One region of the Kribbella sp. NPDC050459 genome, then DNA from elsewhere that is predicted to be linked to it. Evidence: riboswitches for the same ligand, from Rfam matches in the RefSeq annotation. Region 1 holds a riboswitch; each other region holds the start of a gene.
The links. Region 1 has a riboswitch for ZMP and ZTP ahead of AB0I12_RS14320 (glycine hydroxymethyltransferase). Riboswitches for the same ligand answer to the same signal wherever they lie in the genome.

Region 1 (4,979 bases):
CGTACATGATCGTGATGGTGTCGACGAACACGTTCAGCGCGCGGCTGCCGGACCACAGGGCCAGCACGAAACCGATCGAGATGACGTCCGGCCGGCCGCCGTTCAGCACCTGGTCGAGGGTCGGCGCGATGACGTTCTTGATCGAGTCGTCGGTCAGCGCCCGGGCGGCCAGGTCGACGATCTGCTGCTTGATGTCGTTGATCGTCTCGACCTCGAACCACTTGCTCGCGATGTAACCGAGCGAGCCGGCCAGCCCGAAGATCAGCGGCGGCAGCGAGAGGATCGCGAAGAACGCCCCCTCGGCCGCGAGTCCGGTGACCCGGTAGCGCAGACAGACGCCGACCGTCTGGGTGAGCAGCTTCCAGGTCGTCGCGGGGACCTTGCGAACCCATGCCAATGAGAGGGAGCTCCCACCAGTGGGTCCTGCCCCAGAACGTGCCATACCGCTTACCGTACTGACATGGCGGACCCATTCGCGGTAACGAATCAGGCTCCCCCACTGCGGGGCGTGAACTTCTTCACCCAGGACCGGCCCCTCGGTGACGCTCTGCGTCCGTACGCCGACCTGACGGCGGATCCCGGACTCGGCCGGATCGGCGAGCTCGCGGGCTCCGAGGAGGCCCGTGCGCACGCCCTCCCCGCGAACCAGAACCCGCCGGTCCTGCGCACCCACGACCGCTACGGGAACCGGATCGACGAGGTCGAGTTCCACCCGTCGTGGCACTGGCTGATGGAGCAGGCCGTCGGGTTCGGGCTCCAGGCCGCGCCCTGGACGACACAGCCGAGCGACCACCCGGCGCCACACCTGACCCGCGCCGCGGGGTTCTACCTGTGGTCGCAGGTCGAGCCCGGGCACGGCTGCCCGATCTCGATGACGTACGCCGCGGTGCCGGCGCTCAGGGCGGACGAGCAGCTCGCCAAGGAATGGGTCCCGCAACTGGCGTCGACCCGGTACGACGTACGGCGGTTGCCGGTCGCGGCGAAGCACGGCGTACTCGCGGGGATGGGGATGACCGAGAAGCAGGGCGGCTCCGACGTCCGGGCGAACCTCACGACCGCGACCCCGGCCGGGGACGTGTACCAGCTGAACGGGCACAAGTGGTTCTGCTCCGCGCCGCAGGTGGACCTCTTCCTGGTCCTGGCGCAGGCGCCGGACGGACTGAGCTGCTTCGTCGTACCGCGGGTTCTTGCCGACGGCAACCGGAACCCGTTCGCGCTGCAGCGGCTCAAGGACAAGCTCGGGAACCGGTCGAACGCGTCGTCGGAGGTCGAGTTCCACGGCACCATCGGGTACCGGCTGGGAGACGAGGGCGCCGGGGTGCGGACGATCATCGAGATGGTCGCGGCGACCCGTCTGGACTGTGTGCTCGGCTCCGCGGCCCTGCAGCGGCGGGCGCTGGTCGAGGCTGCTTGGCATACGCGGCACCGGAGCGCGTTCGGTGGGTTGCTGGCGGACAAGCCGGCCATGCAGAACGTGTTGGCGGATCTCGCGATCGAGTCCGAGGCGGCGACGGCCCTGGGGATGCGCCTGGCCGCCGCGGTGGACGCCGCGACCGCGGGCGACCCGCAGCAGGCGGCGTTCCGGCGGATCGCGCTGCCGCTCGCGAAGTTCTGGGTGTGCAAGCGGACGCCGTTCATGGTGGCCGAGGCGCTGGAATGCCTCGGCGGGAACGGGTACGTCGAGGAGTCCGGGCTGCCGCTGCTCTACCGGGAGTCGCCGCTGAACTCGATCTGGGAAGGATCAGGCAACGTCAACGCGCTCGACGTCCTGCGGGCGCTGCGCCGCCCGGAGTCGCTCGACGCGTGGCTGACGGAGATGGCTGCCGTTCAGGGTGCCGATCAGCGGCTGGACGCGGCGGTGAACGACGTACTGCAAGCGCTTGCTGACACCGAGAATGCCGAAGCGGGCGCGCGCAGGCTGGCCGGACAGATGGCTCTTTGCCTCCAGGCATCGTTGCTGATCCGGCATTCCGCGCCCGAGGTCGCGGACGCATTCGTCGCGTCGCGGCTGGCGGGTGACTGGGGCGGAGTGTTCGGGACGCTGCCGCGCACGACGCCGTTCGATCGGATCCTCGAGCGCGCGATAGGGTGAGGCGTCGCGACTGGCGCGCTAGGTGGAGAACCACCGGGGAGCGAAGAACGCGGGCACCGTGCGCCTGGGTGCCGGCGACCCACTGCAACCGCAGGAGAGACAACGATGACTCAACCCTTCGACGCCGCCGCCGCGTCGGCCGCGTACAACAACGCGCTGCAGGTGATCGCCGCGGTGGAGCCCACCATCGCCGGCGCGATCAAGGCCGAGCTGGCCGACCAGCGGTCCTCGCTGAAGCTGATCGCGAGCGAGAACTACGCCTCCCCCGCCACCTTGCTCACGATGGGCAACTGGCTGTCGGACAAGTACGCCGAGGGCACCATCGGGCACCGCTTCTACGCCGGCTGCCAGAACGTCGACACCGTCGAGCAGACCGCGGCCGACCACGCGCGGGCCCTGTTCGACGCGCCGCACGCCTACGTCCAGCCGCACTCCGGCATCGACGCGAACCTGGTCGCGTTCTGGGCGATCCTGGCCCAGCGGATCGAGTCCCCGGCGCTGGCCGAGGCGGGCGCGAAGCACGTCAACGACCTGAGCGAGGAGGACTGGACCAAGCTCCGCAAGGCGCTCGGCGACCAGAAGATGCTCGGTATGTCGCTGGACGCCGGCGGTCACCTGACGCACGGTTTCCGGCCGAACATCTCCGGCAAGATGTTCAACCAGCACTCCTACGGCACCGACCCGGCGACCGGCCTGCTCGACTACGACGACGTCGCCCGCAAGGCCCGCGAGTTCAAGCCGCTGATCCTGATCGCCGGCTACTCGGCGTACCCGCGCAAGGTGAACTTCGCGACAATGCGCGAGATCGCCGACGAGGTCGGCGCGACCCTGATGGTCGACATGGCGCACTTCGCCGGCCTGGTCGCGGGCAAGGTCTTCACCGGCGACTTCGACCCGGTCCCGCACGCGCACGTCACGACGACCACGACGCACAAGTCGCTGCGCGGCCCGCGCGGCGGCATGGTCCTGTGCCAGCCGGAGTACGCCGAGTCCGTCGACCGCGGCTGCCCGATGGTCCTGGGCGGCCCGCTCAGCCAGACGATGGCCGCGAAGGCCGTCGCGCTGGCCGAGGCGCGGCAGCCCTCGTTCCAGCAGTACGCGCAGGCGGTCGCCGACAACGCGGTCACGCTTGCCGAGGGTCTGATGAAGCGCGGCGTCAAGCTGGTGACGGACGGCACCGAGAACCACCTGGTCCTGCTCGACGTCTCGTCGTACGGCGTCACCGGCCGGCAGGCCGAGTCCGCGCTGCTCGACGCGGGCATCGTCACCAACCGCAACGCCGTCCCGCGCGACCCGAACGGCGCCTGGTACACGTCGGGCGTCCGGATCGGTACGCCGGCGCTCACCACGCGCGGCTTCGGCGCCGACGAGTTCGACCGGGTCGCCGAGCTGATCGTCGACGTGCTCTCCGCGACCACGCCGACGACCACCTCTGCGGGCGCACCGTCCAAGGCGAAGTACGTGCTGGCCGACGGCGTCGCCGACAAGACCAAGGCCGCCTCGGCCGAGATGCTCGAGAAGTTCCCGCTGTACCCGGGCCTCGTGCTCAACTGACACGCAAACCAGCGCCCGCTCCCCCCGTGGAGCGGGCGCTGTGTCGTGTGATCAGGAGTCCTGCACACCCATCAGGACGTCCGGCGACGGTTTCGCGGCACGCTTCGGCATCAGTACGGCCGCGAGGACCGCGCCGGTGACAGCGATGCCGGCGGACACCCACATCGTGGTGTTCAGGCTGGTGAGGAAGGCGTCGCGCACGCTGTTCGCGAGGTCGGCCGACCCCGTCTTCGCGGCCACCGCGAGTCCGCCGCCGAGGCTCTTCTCGACCGCGTCCGCTGCCTGCGCCGGCAGACCTGCGGTGTCGACGTCGTGGCGATAGACCGAGTTCAGGACGGTGCCGAGGACGGCGACTCCCACCGTGCCGCCGACCTGGCGGAACGCCTGCAGCAGGCCCGATCCGGTGCCGGCCCGCTCCGGGTCGAGGACGCCGAGCGCCGCGTTCATTGCCTGCGGCATCGAGCACCCGAGGCCGAAGCCGACCACGGCGAACCAGGTCGCGGTGTAGCCGTACCCGGTGCCGAGGTCGGTGAAGGCGCCGAGCACGAACCCGGCCGCCATCACCGCGAAACCGGTCATCACGACCAGCCGGGTGCCGACGCGGGCCTCGACCGGTTCGGCCAGCTTCGCGCCGACCGTCATGCCGCCGATGAACGGCAGCAGCTTCAGCCCGGTGTGCAGCGCGTCGGACCCGTTGATGCCCTGGAAGTACTGCGGCATCGTGAACAGCAGCCCGAAGATCGCGAACACCGAGACCGTCAGCAGTACGGCGCCGCCGGTGAACACCTTCTCGCTGAACAATCGCAGCTCGATCAGCGGACCGGCGGCCCGCCGCTGCCAGAGCAGGAACGCGCCGATCAGGACGACGGCCAGCGCGAGGTACACGATCGTGACGCCGTCACCCCAGGACGTCTCGCCGGCCTTCGTCACGCCGTACACCAGAGCGGCCAGACCCGCGCTGGACAAGACGATGCCGGGCCAGTCGATGGCCGGGCGGTTCGAGCTGCGGCTCTCCGGGACGAGCAGCGTGACGGCGAATGCGGCGAGGAACGCGATCGGCACGTTGATCACGAAGATCCACTGCCAGCCGGCGTGGTCGAGCAGCAGGCCGCCGACGATCGGGCCCAGCGGCATACCGATGCTGTTGGCAACGACGAAGAACCCGATCGCCTTCTTCCGCTCCTCCGCGGTGCGGAACAGCACGGTGATCAGCGACAGCGCGACCGGGACGATCATCGCCGCGCCGATCCCGAGGAACGCCCGGGCGGCGATCAGCTGACCGGCCGAGTCCGACAGCGCGCAGGCGACGGACGCCAGCCCGAACAGGGACAGC
Region 2 (4,979 bases), on a different contig from region 1:
CCGCGCTCCACACTGCCGCCGAGCAGCTCTGCCGCGGCGACCTCGGCACCGTCGAGGGCGCTCCGGACACGGAGTCCACCGACGACGTCCTGCGGCAGTTCCTCTGCATCCACCACCCGCACAAGGCGTCCGACGTCGCGCTCGCCGCCCTGCACGCGCCGCGCGTGGTCGAGACGTTGACCGCGGTCATCGGGCCGAACGTCAAGGCGATGCAGTCCATGCTGTTCATCAAGGCCGAGGGCAGGCCGGGCCAGGCGTGGCATCAGGACGAGTTCTTCATCCCGACCAGGGACCGCTCGCTGACCGCGGCCTGGATCGCACTCGACGACGCCACCGTGGAGAACGGCTGCCTGTGGGTCTTGCCGGGCTCGCACCGGCGTGGGGTCATCTATCCCGATCGGGAGCAGGACGATCTCCGCTTCGACTGCACGGTGGAGGCATTCGACTTCCCGTACTCCGACGACGACGCCGTACCGGTCGAGGTGCCGGCCGGCTCGGCGGTGATCTTCAACGGCTACCTCCTGCACCGATCACTGCCGAACACCGGCCGCCGCGGTCTCCGCCGCGCGCTCGCCAACCACTACATGAGCGCCGAGTCGCTGCTCCCCTGGCACTCCGTGCCGGACGGCGTTCACGTCGCCAAGCACGACTACCGCGACATCGTCATGGTCGCCGGCACCGACCCGTACGCCTACAAAGGCCTCGACGACATCGCCCGGCCGCACTCCCGCCCGGACAAGGACGGCGGCTGCGACCGCTAGGACACGCCCTACCGCAGCTGGGCCTCGGCGGCGTCGGCGGTTTGCTCCAGGAGGAGGGCGATCGTCATCGGCCCGACGCCGCCCGGGACCGGCGTGATCAGCCGGGCGACCTCGGCCGCCTCCGCGAAGTGCACGTCACCGACGTTGCCCTCGTTGTAGCCGGCGTCGACCACCACGGCGCCGGGCTTCAGCCAGTCACCGCGGACGAAGTTCGCCTTGCCGACGGCGGCGATCACGACGTCCGCGGTCCGGACCAGTTCCGGCAGGTCGCGCGTCCGGGAGTGCGCGTACGTGACGGTCGCATTCGATGCCAGCAGCAACATGCCGGCCGGCTTGCCGAGGATCGGGCTGCGGCCGATCACCACCGCGTGCGCCCCTTCGAGCGGGACGTCGTACGCCGCGAGCAGTCGCATGATCCCGCCGGGCGTCGCGGACCGGAACCCCGGGTCCTTGGTGTCGTTGAACGCCATCGCCGCGAACGAGCGCATGGTCACGCCGTCGACGTCCTTCGCCGGGTCGATCGCCTCGAACGCGGCCCGCTCGTCGATCTGCGCCGGCACCGGGTGCTGCAGCAGGATCCCGTGCACCGCCGGGTCGCCGGACAGCTTGGTGATCTCCGCGACGAGTTCGGCGGTGGTCGTCGTGGCCGGCAGTACGACGCTGCGCGACGCGATCCCGGCCTTCTTCGACCGGTTCTGCTTCATCCGCACGTACGTCGCCGACGCCGGGTCGTCACCCACCAGAACGGTCGCCAGGCACGGCTGGACGCCGTACTGCTCCTGCAGGGCGCGGGCGCGCTCTGCAGTCTTGGCGACCATCTCGGCCGCGAGATCGGTCCCGATCATGAGATCAGCGGTCATCTGGAGCACTCCTGTGTCGCAGAAGGTGCCCAGGCGCGCGGCGAAGCCGGATGGCAGACCGTTCCCCGGTGGTCGTCCACCTCAGCGCCAGTCGCGGTCCGCCGCCAGGATACCGGCCCCTTACGCGCGCTTCAGCGCGAGGACGGGGATGGTCCGGACACCGGCGGTCCGGCGTTCGTAGTCGGCGAAGCCCGGGTAGCGGCGCGCCTGCTCGGCGTAGATGCGGTCGCGCTCGCCGCCGGTCACGTCGGTGACCGTGACGTCGTGCTTCTCGGTGCCGATCTCGACGGTGCCCTTACCGGCGGCGACGAGGTTGCGGTACCACTCCGGGTCGGTGGGCGCGCCGCCCTTGCTGGCGAAGACGTAGATCACGTCCGGGTCGGTCTCGTCGGCGAGATACATCGTCGGAGCGACGTACTCCTGCCCGCTCTTGCGGCCGTAGTGGTGCAGCAACACCATCGGTGCACCCTCGAACTGGCCTCCGACCTTGCCTTCGTTGGCCCGGAACTCCTCGATGACGTTCGCGTTCCAGTCGCTCATATCGATCCTCCGCAGTGTGTCAAAGCAATCCTGCGTGGTCCAACGCCAGATAGGCCGCGTCGATTCCGGTCATCGCACCGGGAGTGCGCAGCTCGGCGCGGAACGCGTCCACGGTCAGCTCGACCGGGACACAGTCCTCGGTCTCGTCCAGCTGCTGCTTCCCGTCCGGGCGGCAGCCGCGCGCGATCCCGACGTACTTGCGGTACGTCGAGGACGCCGACGACCACTGCCAGCCGACGATGTCGAGCGACTCACAGAGGTAGCCGGTCTCCTCCTCGAGCTCCCGGGCGCCGGCGAGCGCGGGGTCTTCGCCCGGCTCGACGTAGCCGCCCGGCAGGTTGGTGACGACCCGGTCCGGACCGGCCCGGAACATCCGCACCGTCACGATCCGGCCTTCGGGGGTCAACGGCAGCACCGTCACACCGGACGTGATCCCGGCCGCGGACCTCGGGCCGAATACGTCCCAGTCGACCTCGCGACCGTCCGGCATCCGGTAGCGGCGCAGGTTCACCGTCAGGAACCGGTGGAAGCCGGGCTCCTCCCCCAGCAGCTCCCACGGCTCCGGATCCCCGACCCGGGCGACAGTCAACTGGCCCGAGAACTGCTCAGCCGCCACCTCGTCGGTAGCGGCTGAGCTCTCGTTCCGGTCCGTCACAGCGGACGGTCGGTGTCGGGATCCTCCGGCGGCGCGACCGGCGCGTCGTCCTCCGCCGGGGCCACCGGAGCCTCGTCGGCCGGCGACTCGCCCGATGCCTCAGACTCCTCCTCGGCCGGCTCCGTGGGAGCCTCGGCCGGGCGGGACTCGCTCAGGATGCCGGCGAGCGTCTCCTCGGACATCCGCTTGAACTTGCGCACCTGCGACCGGGTCCGGTCCAGAACCGCGACCTCGAGCTGGTCCGGCGTCAGCTCCCGGACCTCGGTGCCGTCGTGGCCGAGCGCGTCCACGGCGAGCCGGAGCGCGCCGGCCAGCGAGATGCCCTCGCTGTAGTGCTCGCCGACGTAGTCCGCGACCTGCTCGGCCGGGCCGCCCATCACGGCGTACCCCCGGACGTCGGCGATCGAGCCGTCGTACGTCAGCCGGTAGATCTGGTCCTCGGCCGGGCTCGCGCCGATCTCGGCGACCAGGATCTCGACCTCGAGCGGCTTCTCACCGCCGGAGGAGAAGATCGCGCCGAGGGTCTGCGCGTAGGCGTTGGCCAGCGCCCGGCCGGTGACGTCGCGGCGGTCGTAGGAGTACCCGCGCATGTCGGCGAGCCGGACGCCGGCGATCCGCAGGTTCTCGAACTCGTTGTACCGCCCGACAGCGGCGAACGCCATCCGGTCGTAGATCTCCGCGACCTTGTGCAGTGCAGGCGAGCGGTTCTCCGCGACGAACAGGATGCCGTCGGCATATTGCAGCGCGATCGCGCTGCGGCCCTTGGCGATGCCTTTGCGGGCGAAGTCCGCCCGGTCCCGCATCAGCTGCTCGGGCGAGACGTAGAAGGGAACGCTCATCGAAGGTGTCGTCCTCGTCAGTCGATCGAGATCTTGGTCAGGTCAGGGACGCCGAGGCCGGGCCGTCGGGACGCTGGTGCCGCTGGCTCCAGGCCGCGTCGACGAGCGTCGCGACCTCGTCCTCCGGCAGCCGCCGGTACCCGTCCGCGGTGACCACGCCGACCACCGGGAAGATCCGCCGGAGCATGTCCGGGCCGCCGGTCGCAGAGTCGTCGTCGGCCGCGTCGATCAGCGACTGGATCGCCACCGTCGCGCAGTCGGTCTCGGACAGGTCCTCGCGGTACAGCTTCTTCAGCGCGCCGCGGGCGAACAGCGAGCCCGAGCCGACGCTGTAGAAGTGGGTCTCCTCGTACCGACCGCCGGTCGGGTCGTAGGAGAAGATCCGGCCGCCCTTGATGTCCTCGTCGTAGCCCGCGAACAGCGGCACCACGGTGAGGCCCTGCATGGCCATCGGCAGATTGCCGCGGATCAGCGCGCTCAGCCGGTTGGCCTTGCCGTCGAGGCTGAGCGTGGCGCCCTCGAGCTTCTCGTAGTGCTCCAGCTCGACCTGGAACAACCGGACCATCTCGATCCCGAAGCCGGCCGAGCCGGCGAACGCGACCGCCGAGTACTCGTCGGCGGGGAAGACCTTCTCGATGTCACGCTGGGCGATGATGTTGCCCATCGTGGCCCGCCGGTCGCCGGCCATGATCACGCCACCGGGAAAGGTGGCCGCCACGATCGTCGTGCCGTGCGGGACTTCGCTGGACAGGTCACCCTGGCCCAGGGACCGTCGTCCGGGCAACAGGTCGGGCGCGTGCCCGGCCAGGAAGTCCATGAACGACGAGCCGCCTGGGGTCAGGAAGGCTTCCGGCAGCCGGCCGGAGGCATCAGATGTCATCGAGCGGTTCACTCCCCACCCTTTTGCACGAAACCGCGGACGAACTCCTCGGCGTTCTCCTCGAGCACCTCGTCGATCTCGTCCAGGATCGAGTCGACGTCCTCGTCGAGTCGCTCTTTGCGCTCCTGGACGTCCTCCGACGCCTCGACCTGCTCGACCTCTTCCTCGGTCGACGAACGCTTCGGCTGCTTGTGCTGCTGACCGCCGTCCTTCGCCATGGCACACCTCCTAGAACCGCTGGGAGGGCCGCCCAACCGACCCTCAAGAGCGACCCTACCCGGCGGCACCCCCAGTAATGGTGCGAACCAGGTCACTTGCGGTGTCGCATTGGTCAAGAAGTGCCCCGACATGCGCTTTCGTGCCCCGCAGCGGGTCCAGCGTCGGGATCCGCTGCAGCGACTCCTTGCCCGGCAGATCGAAGATCACCGAGTCCCAGGAGGCGGC
Region 3 (4,979 bases), on a different contig from region 1:
TGCGGCCGGTGTTCGCGATCTCGGTGCGCAGCGCCGCGATCAGGTCGGTGATGACCTCCTTGCAGTCGCCGACGATCGGCACGTCGGCGGCGCGGTTCTTGCCGATCTCGGCCGGGTCGATGTCGGCGTGGATGACCTTCGCCTCCGGTGCGAACGAGTCGAGCCGGCCGGTCACGCGGTCGTCGAAGCGGGCCCCGAGGCAGACCAGCAGGTCGGACCGCTGCAGCGCGCCGACGGCGGACACCGAGCCGTGCATGCCGGGCATCCCGAAGTGCAGCTCGTGGGTGTCCGGCAGGGCGCCGCGGGCCATCAGCGTGGTGACGACGGGGATGCCGAGCAGCTCGGCGAGCTCCTTGAGCTCGGCGCTGGCCTGCGCACGGATCACGCCGCCGCCGACGTACAGCACCGGCTTCTCGGCCGCGGCGATCAGGCGGGCCGCCTCACGCACCTGCTTGGGGTGCGGGCGGGTCACCGGCCGGTAGCCGGGCAGCGAGAGCTCGGTCGGCCACTGGAAGTCGACGCCCTTGGTCTGCATCGCGTCCTTGGTCACGTCGACCAGCACCGGGCCGGGCCGGCCGGTGGAGGCGATGTGGAAGGCCTCGGCGATCGTGGTGGCGATCTCGTCCGGGTTGTTGACCAGGAAGTTGTGCTTGGTGATCGGCATCGTGATGCCGCGGATGTCGGCCTCCTGGAAGGCGTCGGTGCCGATCGCGGCGCTCGCGACCTGCCCGGTGATCGCCACCAGCGGCACCGAGTCCATGTACGCGTCGGCGATCGGGGTGACGAGGTTCGTCGCGCCCGGTCCCGAGGTGGCCATACAGACGCCGACCTTGCCGGACGCCGCGGCGTACCCCTGGGCGGCGTGGCCGGCGCCCTGCTCGTGACGTACCAGGATGTGGCGGATCTGGGTCGAGTCGAGCATCGGGTCGTACGCCGGGAGGATCGCGCCGCCCGGGATGCCGAAGACGGTGTCGACCCCGGCATGTTCCAGTGCGCGGATCAGAGCCTGTGCCCCGGTCAGCTGCTCACTCATGAGTGCCTTCCCTCAGTCAGTCACGCTGTTGTGCCGAAAAAGCTGCGCTTTTCGCGACCGATCCATCCTCGCTCGTGGTCGTTCCCGCCGCGCTACTGGGTCGCAGATAGTCGCATTGGCAACAAAAAACCCCTTCCGCCGGGTTGGCTGAAGGGGCGCGCTCGACTCTGTGGTCGCGTCAGTCGGCGCGCCGCACAAGTACGAGGAGAATCGATCGCATGTAGGCATTATTCGCCGACAACCGGCGACCGGGTCAAGTTGGGCTCGCCTGTGTCTCAATATCTGGGACAGCCGTCTTACGATCAGCGTGTCGGTAACTTGATGCCGCCGCAATGGCTCTGTGAGGTTAATCAGTCACATACTGGGGTCGCGCGCTCGAAGGTTTCCACCGCCCCCTCTCCCGATCGGAGTGACCATGCGCCTCTCGGTACGAATGCTCGTGGCGGCCGTTGCCGTCGCCCTCTGCGGATCGCTGTCGCTGACCGCCGCCGCGGCCGACACCCGGACAACCATCGTGAACGCGGCCAACGGCGAGGTGGGCCAGCAGGAGACACCGCCCGGCAGCAACTGCAACCCGTACGGACCGTGCGAGGCGTGGTGCGCGCACTTCGCCACCTGGACCTGGCGGCAGGCCGGCATCCAGATCCCCAACTACGGCTTCACCGGCGACATCTACACCTGGGGCCAGGGAAAGGGCCGCACGCACGACGGCGACACCGGCATGCAGCCCGGTGACATCGTGCTCTACGGCACCGGCCCGGATGACACCGACACCAGCGTGCACACCGGCGTGGTCGTTGCCGTCGGCACCGACGGCAGGATCAGCACGGTCGAGGGCAACTCGGGCAACGAGGTGCGCAAGCACGGGCCGTTCGACCCGCAGCACGCCGGGAACGCCGGCCGTCCCGCCGACATCTACGCCTGGGTCTCCGCGGTCTGATCCCCTGATCGAGCCGGTGCGGAACTCGTCCCCCGCACCGGCTCCCCTCTTTTCCTGGTCCGCGGCCGACGCGGCTGCCTAGCATGCGATACGTGACTGACGATCCGTACGGCGACGAGCAGCTGGTGCATCTGTACGACCTGGACAACCCGCCGGGCGACGACCACGCCTACTACCGGTCACTGGCCGAGGGCACGACGAAGGTCATCGACTTCGGCTGCGGCACCGGTCTCCTCACCCGGTCCCTCGTCGCGCCGGGCCGGGCGGTGATCGGCATCGACCCGAGCCCGACGATGCTCGGCTACGCACGCCGCCAGCCGGGCGCCGAGGCGGTCACCTGGATCGACGGCGACCATCACGTGGTCGAGCCGAGCGGCGATGCGGATCTCGTGGTCAGCAGCGGCAACACGATGATGCACGTCGCGGAACACCAGGCGTCGGTGACAGCGCTCGCCGCCGCGCTGCGTCCCGGTGGGATGTTCGCGTTCGAGTCGCGCAACCCGGCGGCCCGCGCGTGGGAGCAGTGGACGAGCGACGCGACGTACGGCGAGCGCGACACCGCGGCCGGACATCTGAAGGAGTGGCTCGAGCTGATCGAGATCGCCGGCGGGCGCGTGGTGTTCGATGCCCACAACGTCTTCCCGGACGGCCACGACGCGGTCTACCGCAACGTCTTGTACTTCCGGACGGCCGAGGAGATCACCGCCGATCTGCGGCAGGCCGGGTTCACCGGCGTGACGATCGAGAGCGGGTGGCACGGGGAGCCGCCGACCGCGGACGCGCCGATGCTCGTCGTCCGCGCCACGAAGTAGTCTGGCCGCACCGCGACTGGCGAGGGTGGATCACCACCAGGGAGCGAACTACAGGGCGTCGTCCGCCTGGGCGCCTCCGATCGACTCGGAGGTCGCGATGCGCCTGCGGTACGGAACGAATCCTCATCAAACGGCCGCTGTCGAGCACCCGCCGTTCACGGTGGTCGCGGGCGAACCGTCGTACATCAACATCCTCGACGCCTTGACCGGATGGCAGTTGGTGCGCGACGCCGCGCAGGCGCTCGGAAGGCCGGCGGCGGCGTCGTACAAGCACGTCTCCCCCGCCGGCGCGGCGCTCGGCGAGACCGTGGCGGCGGCGTACACCCGGGCCCGGGACGCCGATCCGAAGTCGTCGTACGGCGACTTCGTGGCGGTCTCGCATCCGGTCGACCTGGAGCTGGCCGGCGTGCTGAAGCGGGTCGTCTCGGACGGGATCATCGCGCCCGGGTACGACGAGGGCGTCGTCGAGATCCTGGCCGCGAAGAAGCGCGGAACCTACCTGGTGCTCGAGGTCGACCCGGAGTTCGAGCCGCCGGCCGAGGAGGTACGGGAGATCTTCGGCGCGCGGCTTACGCAGGAGCGCGACGCGCTGCCGGTGCCGCGCGACCTCCCCGACGATGCCGTGCTCGGCCTGATCGTCGCCCGCTACACCCAGTCGAACACCGTGGTGATGGTGAAGGACACGGTGGCGATCGGCATCGGCGCGGGCCAGCAGTCCCGCGTCGACTGCACCCGCCTGGCCGGTGAGAAGGCCGCGCTGTGGTGGTCCCGCCGCTCGGACGAGCCGCTCACCGGCGTCACGATGGTGTCCGACGGCGTACTCCCCTTCAGCGACAACGTCGACGAGGCGCAGCGGTACGGCGTCACGCACATCGTGGAGCCCGGCGGGTCGATCCGGTCCGGCGAGGTCGCCGCGGCGTGCGCCGAGCGAGGCATCCGCCGGACCGTGACCGGTGTCCGGTTGTTCCGGCACTGATCAGGGAGCCGAGCCCACCTTCTCCCGTGGCGCCGGGGGCGCCGACGGCGCTCCGCCCTCGAGCTGGATGTCGGGCACGATCCGGTCCAGCCAGCGCGGCAGCCACCAGGCGCGCGGGCCGAGCAGCGTCATCACGGACGGGACCAGGATCATCCTGACGATGCTGGCGTCGATCAGCACGGCCACGGCCATGCCGACCGCCAGCATCTTCACCGTCGGGTCGTCGTCCTGGACGAAGCTCAGGAAGACCACGATCATGATCGCGGCCGCCGTGGTGATCACCCGCGCGGTCGCGCCGATCCCGATCGCGACCGCGCGGTGGCTGTCCCCGGTCGCGATCCAGGCCTCGTGCACCCGGGACAGCAGGAACACCTCGTAGTCCATCGAGAGCCCGAACACGATCGCGAACATCAGCATCGGCACGAACGACGGGATCGGCACCTTCTCGTCGATCCCGACCAGCGACGATCCCCAGCCCCACTGGAAGACCGCGACGATCACGCCGTACGCGGCCCCGACCGACAACAGGTTGAGAACCGCGGCCTTCACGCCGATCAGCAGCGAGCGGAACGCCACCGTCAGCAGCACGAACGCGAGCAGCACCACGGCCCCGATCAGCCACGGCATCCGGCTGCCCACCTTCTCGGTGAAGTCGACGTACCCGGCGGTGGTGCCGACGACGTACGTCGGTTCCTTCTGGCCGGGCAGCACGTCGTCACGGATCCGGTTGACCAGGTCCTCGGTGTCGGCCGACGACGGCGACGTGGTCGGGACGACGTTGATGATCGCGGTCGTCCCGGCGCTGTTCGTGCTCGGCTGCTGGACGGCGGCCACGCCCGGGGTCTTCTGCAGCGTCGAAGCCAGGCCGCTGAGCACCGACTGCTTGTCGGCCGCACTCACCGACTCCAGCTGGACGACGACCGTCAGCGGACCGTTGGCTCCCGGGCCGAACCCCTGCGCAATCAGGTCGTACGCCTTCCGGCTGGAGTCCTGGGCCGGGTCGGTACCGGCGTCGAGCTGGCCGAGGTTCATCGACAGCAGCGGGATCGACAGGACGAGCAGCACCAGCGTCGCGGCGATGCCGAACGGCCACGGCCGGGCGCTCACCTTGCGGCCCCAGCGCGCGAACGCACTCCGCTCGTGCGCGGCGTCGCGGCGTTCGTGTTCCTCCGCACGATGCGCGGCGACCGCGGAATCATCCGGGAGGCCGGCCTCGAG

Region 2: another riboswitch for ZMP and ZTP. It lies ahead of AB0I12_RS05650 (bifunctional 5,10-methylenetetrahydrofolate dehydrogenase/5,10-methenyltetrahydrofolate cyclohydrolase); the one in region 1 lies ahead of AB0I12_RS14320 (glycine hydroxymethyltransferase).
Region 3: another riboswitch for ZMP and ZTP. It lies ahead of AB0I12_RS17815 (5-aminoimidazole-4-carboxamide ribonucleotide transformylase); the one in region 1 lies ahead of AB0I12_RS14320 (glycine hydroxymethyltransferase).

The regions. Positions count from the first base shown of each region.
Region 1 covers NZ_JBFAJQ010000003.1:651,891-656,869, forward strand. Annotated here, with positions in the region: gene AB0I12_RS14310 (YhjD/YihY/BrkB family envelope integrity protein) at 1-397, opposite strand, end outside; gene AB0I12_RS14315 (acyl-CoA dehydrogenase family protein) at 461-2,092, shown strand; ZMP/ZTP riboswitch at 2,089-2,169, shown strand; gene AB0I12_RS14320 (glycine hydroxymethyltransferase) at 2,198-3,646, shown strand; gene AB0I12_RS14325 (DHA2 family efflux MFS transporter permease subunit) at 3,698-4,979, opposite strand, start outside.
Region 2 covers NZ_JBFAJQ010000001.1:1,231,828-1,236,806, reverse strand. Annotated here, with positions in the region: gene AB0I12_RS05655 (phytanoyl-CoA dioxygenase family protein) at 1-761, shown strand, start outside; gene AB0I12_RS05650 (bifunctional 5,10-methylenetetrahydrofolate dehydrogenase/5,10-methenyltetrahydrofolate cyclohydrolase) at 770-1,621, opposite strand; ZMP/ZTP riboswitch at 1,642-1,726, opposite strand; gene AB0I12_RS05645 (nitroreductase family deazaflavin-dependent oxidoreductase) at 1,742-2,161, opposite strand; gene AB0I12_RS05640 (NUDIX hydrolase) at 2,181-2,816, opposite strand; gene prcA (proteasome subunit alpha) at 2,813-3,655, opposite strand; gene prcB (proteasome subunit beta) at 3,693-4,535, opposite strand; gene AB0I12_RS05625 (ubiquitin-like protein Pup) at 4,544-4,753, opposite strand; gene dop (depupylase/deamidase Dop) at 4,809-4,979, opposite strand, start outside.
Region 3 covers NZ_JBFAJQ010000004.1:380,586-385,564, reverse strand. Annotated here, with positions in the region: gene AB0I12_RS17830 (acetolactate synthase large subunit) at 1-1,033, opposite strand, end outside; gene AB0I12_RS17825 (CHAP domain-containing protein) at 1,449-1,973, shown strand; gene AB0I12_RS17820 (class I SAM-dependent methyltransferase) at 2,057-2,785, shown strand; ZMP/ZTP riboswitch at 2,788-2,864, shown strand; gene AB0I12_RS17815 (5-aminoimidazole-4-carboxamide ribonucleotide transformylase) at 2,883-3,761, shown strand; gene AB0I12_RS17810 (MMPL family transporter) at 3,762-4,979, opposite strand, start outside.